DNA from 3 places in the Salinivibrio costicola subsp. alcaliphilus genome. Region 3 is predicted to be linked to each of the others. Evidence: predicted binding sites of a transcription regulator. Region 3 holds the regulator's gene; each other region holds the start of a gene.
The links. The regulator MetJ, encoded in region 3, represses methionine synthesis genes. The targets are predictions, from matches to a motif close to TTAGACNTNTANANGTCTAA.
Positions count from the first base shown of each region.

Region 1: the regulator MetJ is predicted to act here: its motif matches at 1,270-1,289, upstream of metK (methionine adenosyltransferase).
Region 2: the regulator MetJ is predicted to act here: its motif matches at 967-986, upstream of metH (methionine synthase).

Region 1 is NZ_MUFR01000014.1:11,803-14,084, reverse strand. Features, by position in the region: gene BZJ21_RS06415 (ligand-gated channel protein) at 1-93, opposite strand, end outside; gene BZJ21_RS06410 (LysR family transcriptional regulator) at 262-1,182, shown strand; gene metK (methionine adenosyltransferase) at 1,361-2,282, shown strand, end outside.
Region 2 is NZ_MUFR01000016.1:70,933-73,214, forward strand. Features, by position in the region: gene metH (methionine synthase) at 1-909, opposite strand, end outside; gene BZJ21_RS07435 (cation:proton antiporter) at 1,092-2,282, shown strand, end outside.
Region 3 is NZ_MUFR01000002.1:78,761-81,042, forward strand. Features, by position in the region: gene BZJ21_RS01080 (malic enzyme-like NAD(P)-binding protein) at 1-937, shown strand, start outside; gene metJ (met regulon transcriptional regulator MetJ) at 1,021-1,338, opposite strand; gene metB (cystathionine gamma-synthase) at 1,525-2,282, shown strand, end outside.

The sequences.
Region 1 (2,282 bases), on a different contig from region 3:
ATTTTGATCGACCGCTTCAGCCGCATGAATGGCACTTAAGGGGATACCGGCTAATACCATCCCAAGTACGCAGGGACGAAGACAACTGGACATAATCAACTCCATTCTGTGATAATGATTATCGTTTGTTAACTGATAATTATTCACATCTAAGTCAGGACAACTAGTGGCAAAACAGGAACACTTCGTTCCAGTGATAGAACGACGTCATAGTCACCAAACGACAGGTGTGGACTTTCAACGGAATCAAAAAGGACGATTATGCAGGACTTCTCCTCTATTCGTGCATTTGTTGCTTTATGCCAACATCAAAGCCTAACGGCGGCCGCGAAAGCACTGGGACAGCCCAAATCAACTCTCAGTCGTCGTTTAGCGCAGCTCGAGACAGATATGGGGCAGTCACTGACACAACGGCAAGGAAACCGGCTAGTGTTAACCAAAGCAGGCGAGATATTTTCCCGTTACTGCCAACAAATGCTCGATTTGGTCGAGGAAAGTGAAGAAGCGATCCAAGGGTTAAATAATCACCTTCAAGGGCCAATTGACGTGATTTGCCACCCAGGCATGATGCGTGGATGGGCAGGGCCATCGATTAATGCCTTTTTAGCGCAACACCCCAAGGTTTCCATTACATTAACGAGTGACGTTAGCCCACCGCGTATCCAGTCTGCGGATCTGATTATTTGGGCGGGCGATATGATACTGCCGATGAACTGTCGGGCTCATAAGCTAGGCACTTGGCAATATGGTATTTATGCTGCACCACACTACGTGGCACAACACGGCCCTTTTATGCATCCAAGCGCTTTGGACGGCCATCCATGGCTGGATGTTTTTGCCCTTCGGCGGCAAGGGTTGACGCTCCATAATCACGATAAAACCTATCATTTAAGCGCCATGCCTAGCCGTTTCAATTGCGACATGATAGCGATCCAGTTAGATGCGATTGCAAATGGACAAGGTGTCGGACTTCTGCCGACTTGGAGTGCAGCTGGCTATCAGAAACACCACCCTGATAAAATTATACGGTGTTTAGCGCAATGGCACTCAGCGCCGGTTCCATTGCATCTTTATTGCAGTGCTGGCCGCCTTCCTCTGCGTGTCGAGTCACTCAAACATTGGCTGCAAGAAGCGGCTCCAACCGGCTGGCAACCCGCAAGTTCGCCTCAAGCCGTCACCTAGAACAATACGATACGACTCGCCTTTGCTATACCTAGAGAGGTCCCCTGATGCATTAACTGACTTGCGTTTATCGTATTTGCGAATAAAATAGACGTCTAGAAGTTAAAACATCTGAGATGTTCGGCGAGACAACTCGCTACGTATCGTCGGTATTCTTGATAACCAATGAGAGTGTCACATGGCTAAGCACCTGTTTACCTCAGAGTCCGTCTCTGAAGGCCATCCTGATAAAATCGCCGATCAGATTTCTGATGCGGTCTTGGATGCCATTCTTGAGCAAGATCCCAAAGCGCGCGTTGCCTGCGAAACCTATGTGAAGACCGGAATGGTCATGGTAGGCGGGGAAGTGACGACCTCAGCCTGGGTTGATATTGAAGAGCTCACTCGCCAAACGGTATGCGATATTGGTTACGTCCATTCCGATATGGGTTTTGATGCCAATTCTTGTGCAGTATTGAACACCATTGGCAAGCAATCGCCTGATATAAACCAAGGCGTTGACCGCGCTGATCCCAAAGATCAAGGTGCCGGCGATCAAGGGATTATGTTTGGTTTTGCCACCAATGAAACCAATGTACTGATGCCAGCCCCTATTACTTACTCACACCGTTTGGTTGAGCGCCAAGCGCAAGTGCGTAAAGATGGCACCTTAGATTGGCTACGTCCTGATGCAAAAAGCCAGGTCACTTTCGCCTACGACAACGGCAAGATTGCGGGCATTGACGCCGTGGTGCTGTCAACACAGCATTGCGACAGCATTTCAACCGACGATCTCCGCGAAGCGGTCATGGAAGAAATTATCAAACCGGTTCTGCCTGCAGAATGGCTCACCAAAGAGACCAAATTCTTTATTAATCCAACGGGTCGCTTTGTGATTGGTGGCCCGATGGGAGACTGTGGTTTAACCGGCCGTAAAATTATCGTGGATACCTACGGTGGCGCAGCCCGTCACGGTGGCGGGGCATTCTCAGGCAAAGATCCATCAAAAGTGGATCGTTCTGCCGCCTACGCCGCACGTTATGTAGCGAAAAACATCGTCGCAGCTGGCCTTGCTGACCGCTGTGAGATTCAATTGTCGTACGCCATTGGTGTGGCCGAGC
Region 2 (2,282 bases), on a different contig from region 3:
CACCAAGTTAATAAAGCCAGAAGCGGCCCATTCGTCGATATGTTTTGCCATGTCTTCAGGCGAGAGATCGTATTCGCCAAACGCATTAGGTAAACCGGCATTGGGATGGACCGAAACAAATCCTTCGCAGATCTCACTGAGCTCTTTGACGTACTGACGCAATTCGGTTGGCCCCAGCGCACAGTTCAAACCAAAAGAAAGCGGTTCGACGTGGCGTAAAGAGTGATAAAACGCCGCGGTGGTTTGCCCAGAGAGCGTACGACCAGACGCATCGGTGATGGTGCCAGAGATCATAATGGGTAAGCGCACACCTCGGGCATCAAAGACTTTTTCAACAGCAAAGGCACAGGCTTTCGCGTTCAAGGTATCAAAGATGGTTTCCAACATGATGAGATCAACACCACCATCCATCAACGCCTCAGTGGACTCCGCATACCCCTCAACCAATTGATCAAAGGTGACATTACGAAAGCCAGGATCGTTCACATCTGGAGAGATAGAGCAAGTGCGATTCGTGGGTCCGAGAACCCCAGCAACAAAGCGTGGTTTTTCTGGGGTTTTCGCCGTCCAGTGGTCAGCCACGTCGCGAGCAAGACGCGCAGCAGCTAAATTTATCTCCGCACTGATGGCCTGCATGTCGTAATCGGCCATGGCTATCTGGGTCGCGTTGAACGTATTGGTTTCTATGATGTCCGCGCCCGCGGCCAGATAGTCGCTGTGTAACGCTGCTATTTTTTCAGGCTGCGTCAGTACCAAAAGGTCATTGTTACCTTTCACATCACAATGCCAGTCTTTAAAGCGTGCGCCGCGGTAATCGGCTTCGCCGAGTCCTAAGCCTTGGATCATGGTGCCCATACCACCATCGATCACCAAAATACACTTAGAGAGACGCTGTGTTAATCGATCCATTCTTACCCCGTGATATCACCATCCTGATTGCGATAGTTTTATCCTACCACAGCCATTTTGGAAATCTAGACGTCTATAAATATCGATTAATTTTGATCTATTTCAATTCAGCTGTTCGTTTTGAGTGCAATTTCTATTAATATTTTGTAACTCTTTCATTCCTCGTCGTACTAGGAAGCTGCATGTCTACCTACGCAATCCTCAGTTTCATGGCTGCTGCTGCCATCTTTATCGCCTTTATTAATAGTAAAATCAGCCGAGTACAAACGACTATCGCGATCACTGCAAGCTCTCTACTCCTTTCTCTTTTGATCGTGATCGCCGGTCAATACCAAGCCATTCCGTTAAAGGCGATGGCGGAGCAAATATTGACCGATATCCACTTTGATGCCTTTTTACTCAAAGGCGTACTCGGTTTCCTTTTATTTGCGGGCGGTATTGGTGTCAAGCTTCCCCATTTCTCTGATCAAAAATGGGAAATCACCACCCTCGTTCTCGGCGGCCTGTTGGTCTCTGTCTCGCTGGTTGGTGCCGGTATTTGGGGCGTCTTCCAACTGATCGGCATTCCTTTTGATTTTATCTATTGTTTATTGTTTGGGGCGCTGATTTCTCCAACCGATCCTATCGCGGTGTTGGCCATTGTTAAGCGGCTACAGGCACCTAGGCGGATCACCACCCAAATCGAGGGAGAGTCACTGTTTAACGACGGGGTCGGGATTGTTATTTTCGTGACGCTTTTTACCTTGGCGTTTGGCGACAGCGAGCCGACACTCGGTGGTACGATCGCATTGTTCTTACAAGAAGCTATCGGTGGGATTTTATACGGTCTGATATTGGGTTACCTGTTTCACCGTTTGATCTGCGCGACCAATGACCATTCCATGGAACTGCTACTGACATTGGCTATTCCTAGCGCGGGGTATGTGCTCGCCGATATGTTGCATGTTTCCGGGCCACTGGCGATGGTAGTATCTGGCATTATGATCGGTAACTGGACTCGCTTTATTGGCTTCTCCAAAGAGAGTGAGGATCATCTGGACCATTTTTGGGAATTGGTCGATGAGTTTTTGAATAGTTTACTGTTCTTGTTGATCGGGGTCAGCCTATTACAGATTAGCTTCCATAAGGAAGACTGGATCATTATGGCCGCAGTTGTACCCGTTGTACTGTTCGCCCGTTATCTCAGTGTGAAAGCCTGCTATTTCGGCTTCAATCGATTTCGTCAATACAACCCTTGGGCCGTTCGTATTTTGAGTTGGGGAGGCCTAAGAGGTGGCTTAGCCCTTGCCATGGCCATGGCAGTGCCGGCTGGTGTCATGGTCGTCCCTGAGAAGAATATCGACGTCCGTGAACTGATTTTAATCATGACTTAT
Region 3 (2,282 bases):
CTTGGACTCGATCGACATTGAAGTTAAACACCGCACCATCGATGAGTTTGTTGATACCGTAGCCAATATTGCTGACACCTTTGGCGGTATCAACCTTGAAGATATCAAAGCCCCAGATTGTTTTGAGATCGAAAAGCAGCTGATTGAACGCTGTGAAGTGCCTGTCTTCCATGATGATCAACATGGTACCGCGATTGTCACTGCTGCGGGGATGCTTAACGCGCTCGAGTTGCAAGGCAAAGATATTGGTGAAGCCACCATCGTGTGTCTCGGTGCGGGTGCCGCTGCGGTGGCCTGTATGGAGCTATTGATTAAATGTGGCGCCCAGCGCGAAAAGATTTACATGCTGGATCGCAAAGGGGTGATTCACACCCGTCGTGATGACATTAACAAGTATAAGCAGCTGTTTGCCAATAACACGGATAAGCGTACCCTCGAAGATGTGATTGAAGGTGCGGATCTCTTTGTTGGCGTATCAGGCCCGGATTTGCTCTCGCCTGAGGCATTAAAACTGATGGCGGATAAGCCTGTCGTGTTTGCCTGCTCAAACCCAGATCCTGAAATTAACCCAGAGGTTGCGCACCAAGTCCGGGATGATCTGATCATTGGAACGGGGCGTTCGGATTACCCGAATCAGGTGAATAACGTCTTGTGTTTCCCGTTTATTTTCCGGGGAGCATTAGATGTGCGTGCCAGTGAGATTAATGATGCGATGAAGTTGGCCGCCGTTGAAGCGATTCGTGGTTTGGCGAAAGAGCCTGTACCACAATCGGTCTTAGATGCCGCGGGCTTGTCTTCACTCAGTTTTGGCCCGGATTACATCATTCCCAAGCCGATGGATGCCCGTTTACTGCCCAAGGTAGCACGTGCCGTGGCGCTTGCGGCCGTCGAAACCGGCGTAGCCCGTATTGAGATGCCAGACAACTATATGTTGTAAAGAAAACATGTTGTAAAGAAAACATGTTGTAATTAGAAAACAGTGTCTTACCATAAAAAAACCGCCGATGGCGGTTTTTTTGTTTAGTATTCACTGTCGTCAAACTCAATACCCAACTCTTCCATGATCCGACGTGCCTCGGCAGGAATGCTATCGGGTTTATCCTTACGGATGTCGTCATCGGTTGGCAGAGGCTGCCCGGTATAGGCATGTAAAAATGCCTCACACAATAGCTCACTGTTGGTCGCATGACGCAGGTTATGAACCTGACGGCGAGTGCGCTCATCAGTAAGAATTTTTAATACTTTAAGTGGGATAGAGACGGTGATCTTCTTTACCTGCTCTTTCTTTTTACCATGTTCGGCATACGGATTAATGTAATCGCCGTTCCACTGCGCCATGTCTCACCTATCTTGATTATGGAATACCCAGAATGATGCTGCGGAGATTTTAGCTATATTAACCGCCACATGCAAAGGTGTTTAGACGTCTAGAAGTGTTGACGTCCTAAAAGTACAGAGGTAAGGTAGTATGATGACGACTGGATCACGTAAATCGTGCCAGCGCAACAAGAGCAAGGATGAACCATGACAGGTAAAAAAACCGACACCATTGCCGTTCGAACAGGAATTGGCACTGACACGCAACATCATGCGGTTGTGCCGCCTTTGTATTTATCAACCAACTATCGTTTTCCTGCTTTTGGCGACGTTCCCACTTATGATTATGCCCGTGGGGGCAATCCAACTCGAGCTCAGTTAGAGCAAGCGTTAACGGAACTGGAGGGCGGAGCCGGTGCCGTGGTGACCAACTGTGGGATGGCAGCCATTAACTTGGTGTTGTCTTTACTGGATGCAGGGGATCATATTGTTGCACCGCACGACTGTTATGGTGGTACCTATCGCTTGTTAGAGTCACGCGCCAAGCAAGGGATTTGGCAGGTCAGTTTTGTCGATCAATCTGATCACCAGGCGTTAACCGCTGCGCTGGCAAAACAGCCGAAACTGGTGTTAGTTGAAACACCCTCTAATCCGCTATTGCGTGTGGTCGATATTGCTAAAATCTGCCAACAGGCCCACCAAGTGGGGGCATGGGTGGTGGTCGATAACACCTTTTTATCGCCAGCACTCCAACAGCCTTTTTCACTGGGTGCGGACATCATCGTGCATTCCACTACTAAATTTATTAATGGTCACTCTGATATTGTCGGTGGCGCTGTAGTGGCGAAGACGCCTGAATTGGCTGCAACATTAGCGTGGTGGGGCAACTGCTTGGGCGCGACAGGCAACGCCTTTGACAGTTATATGACATTGCGAGGGTTGCGTACCTTGGGCGCTCGGGTTAA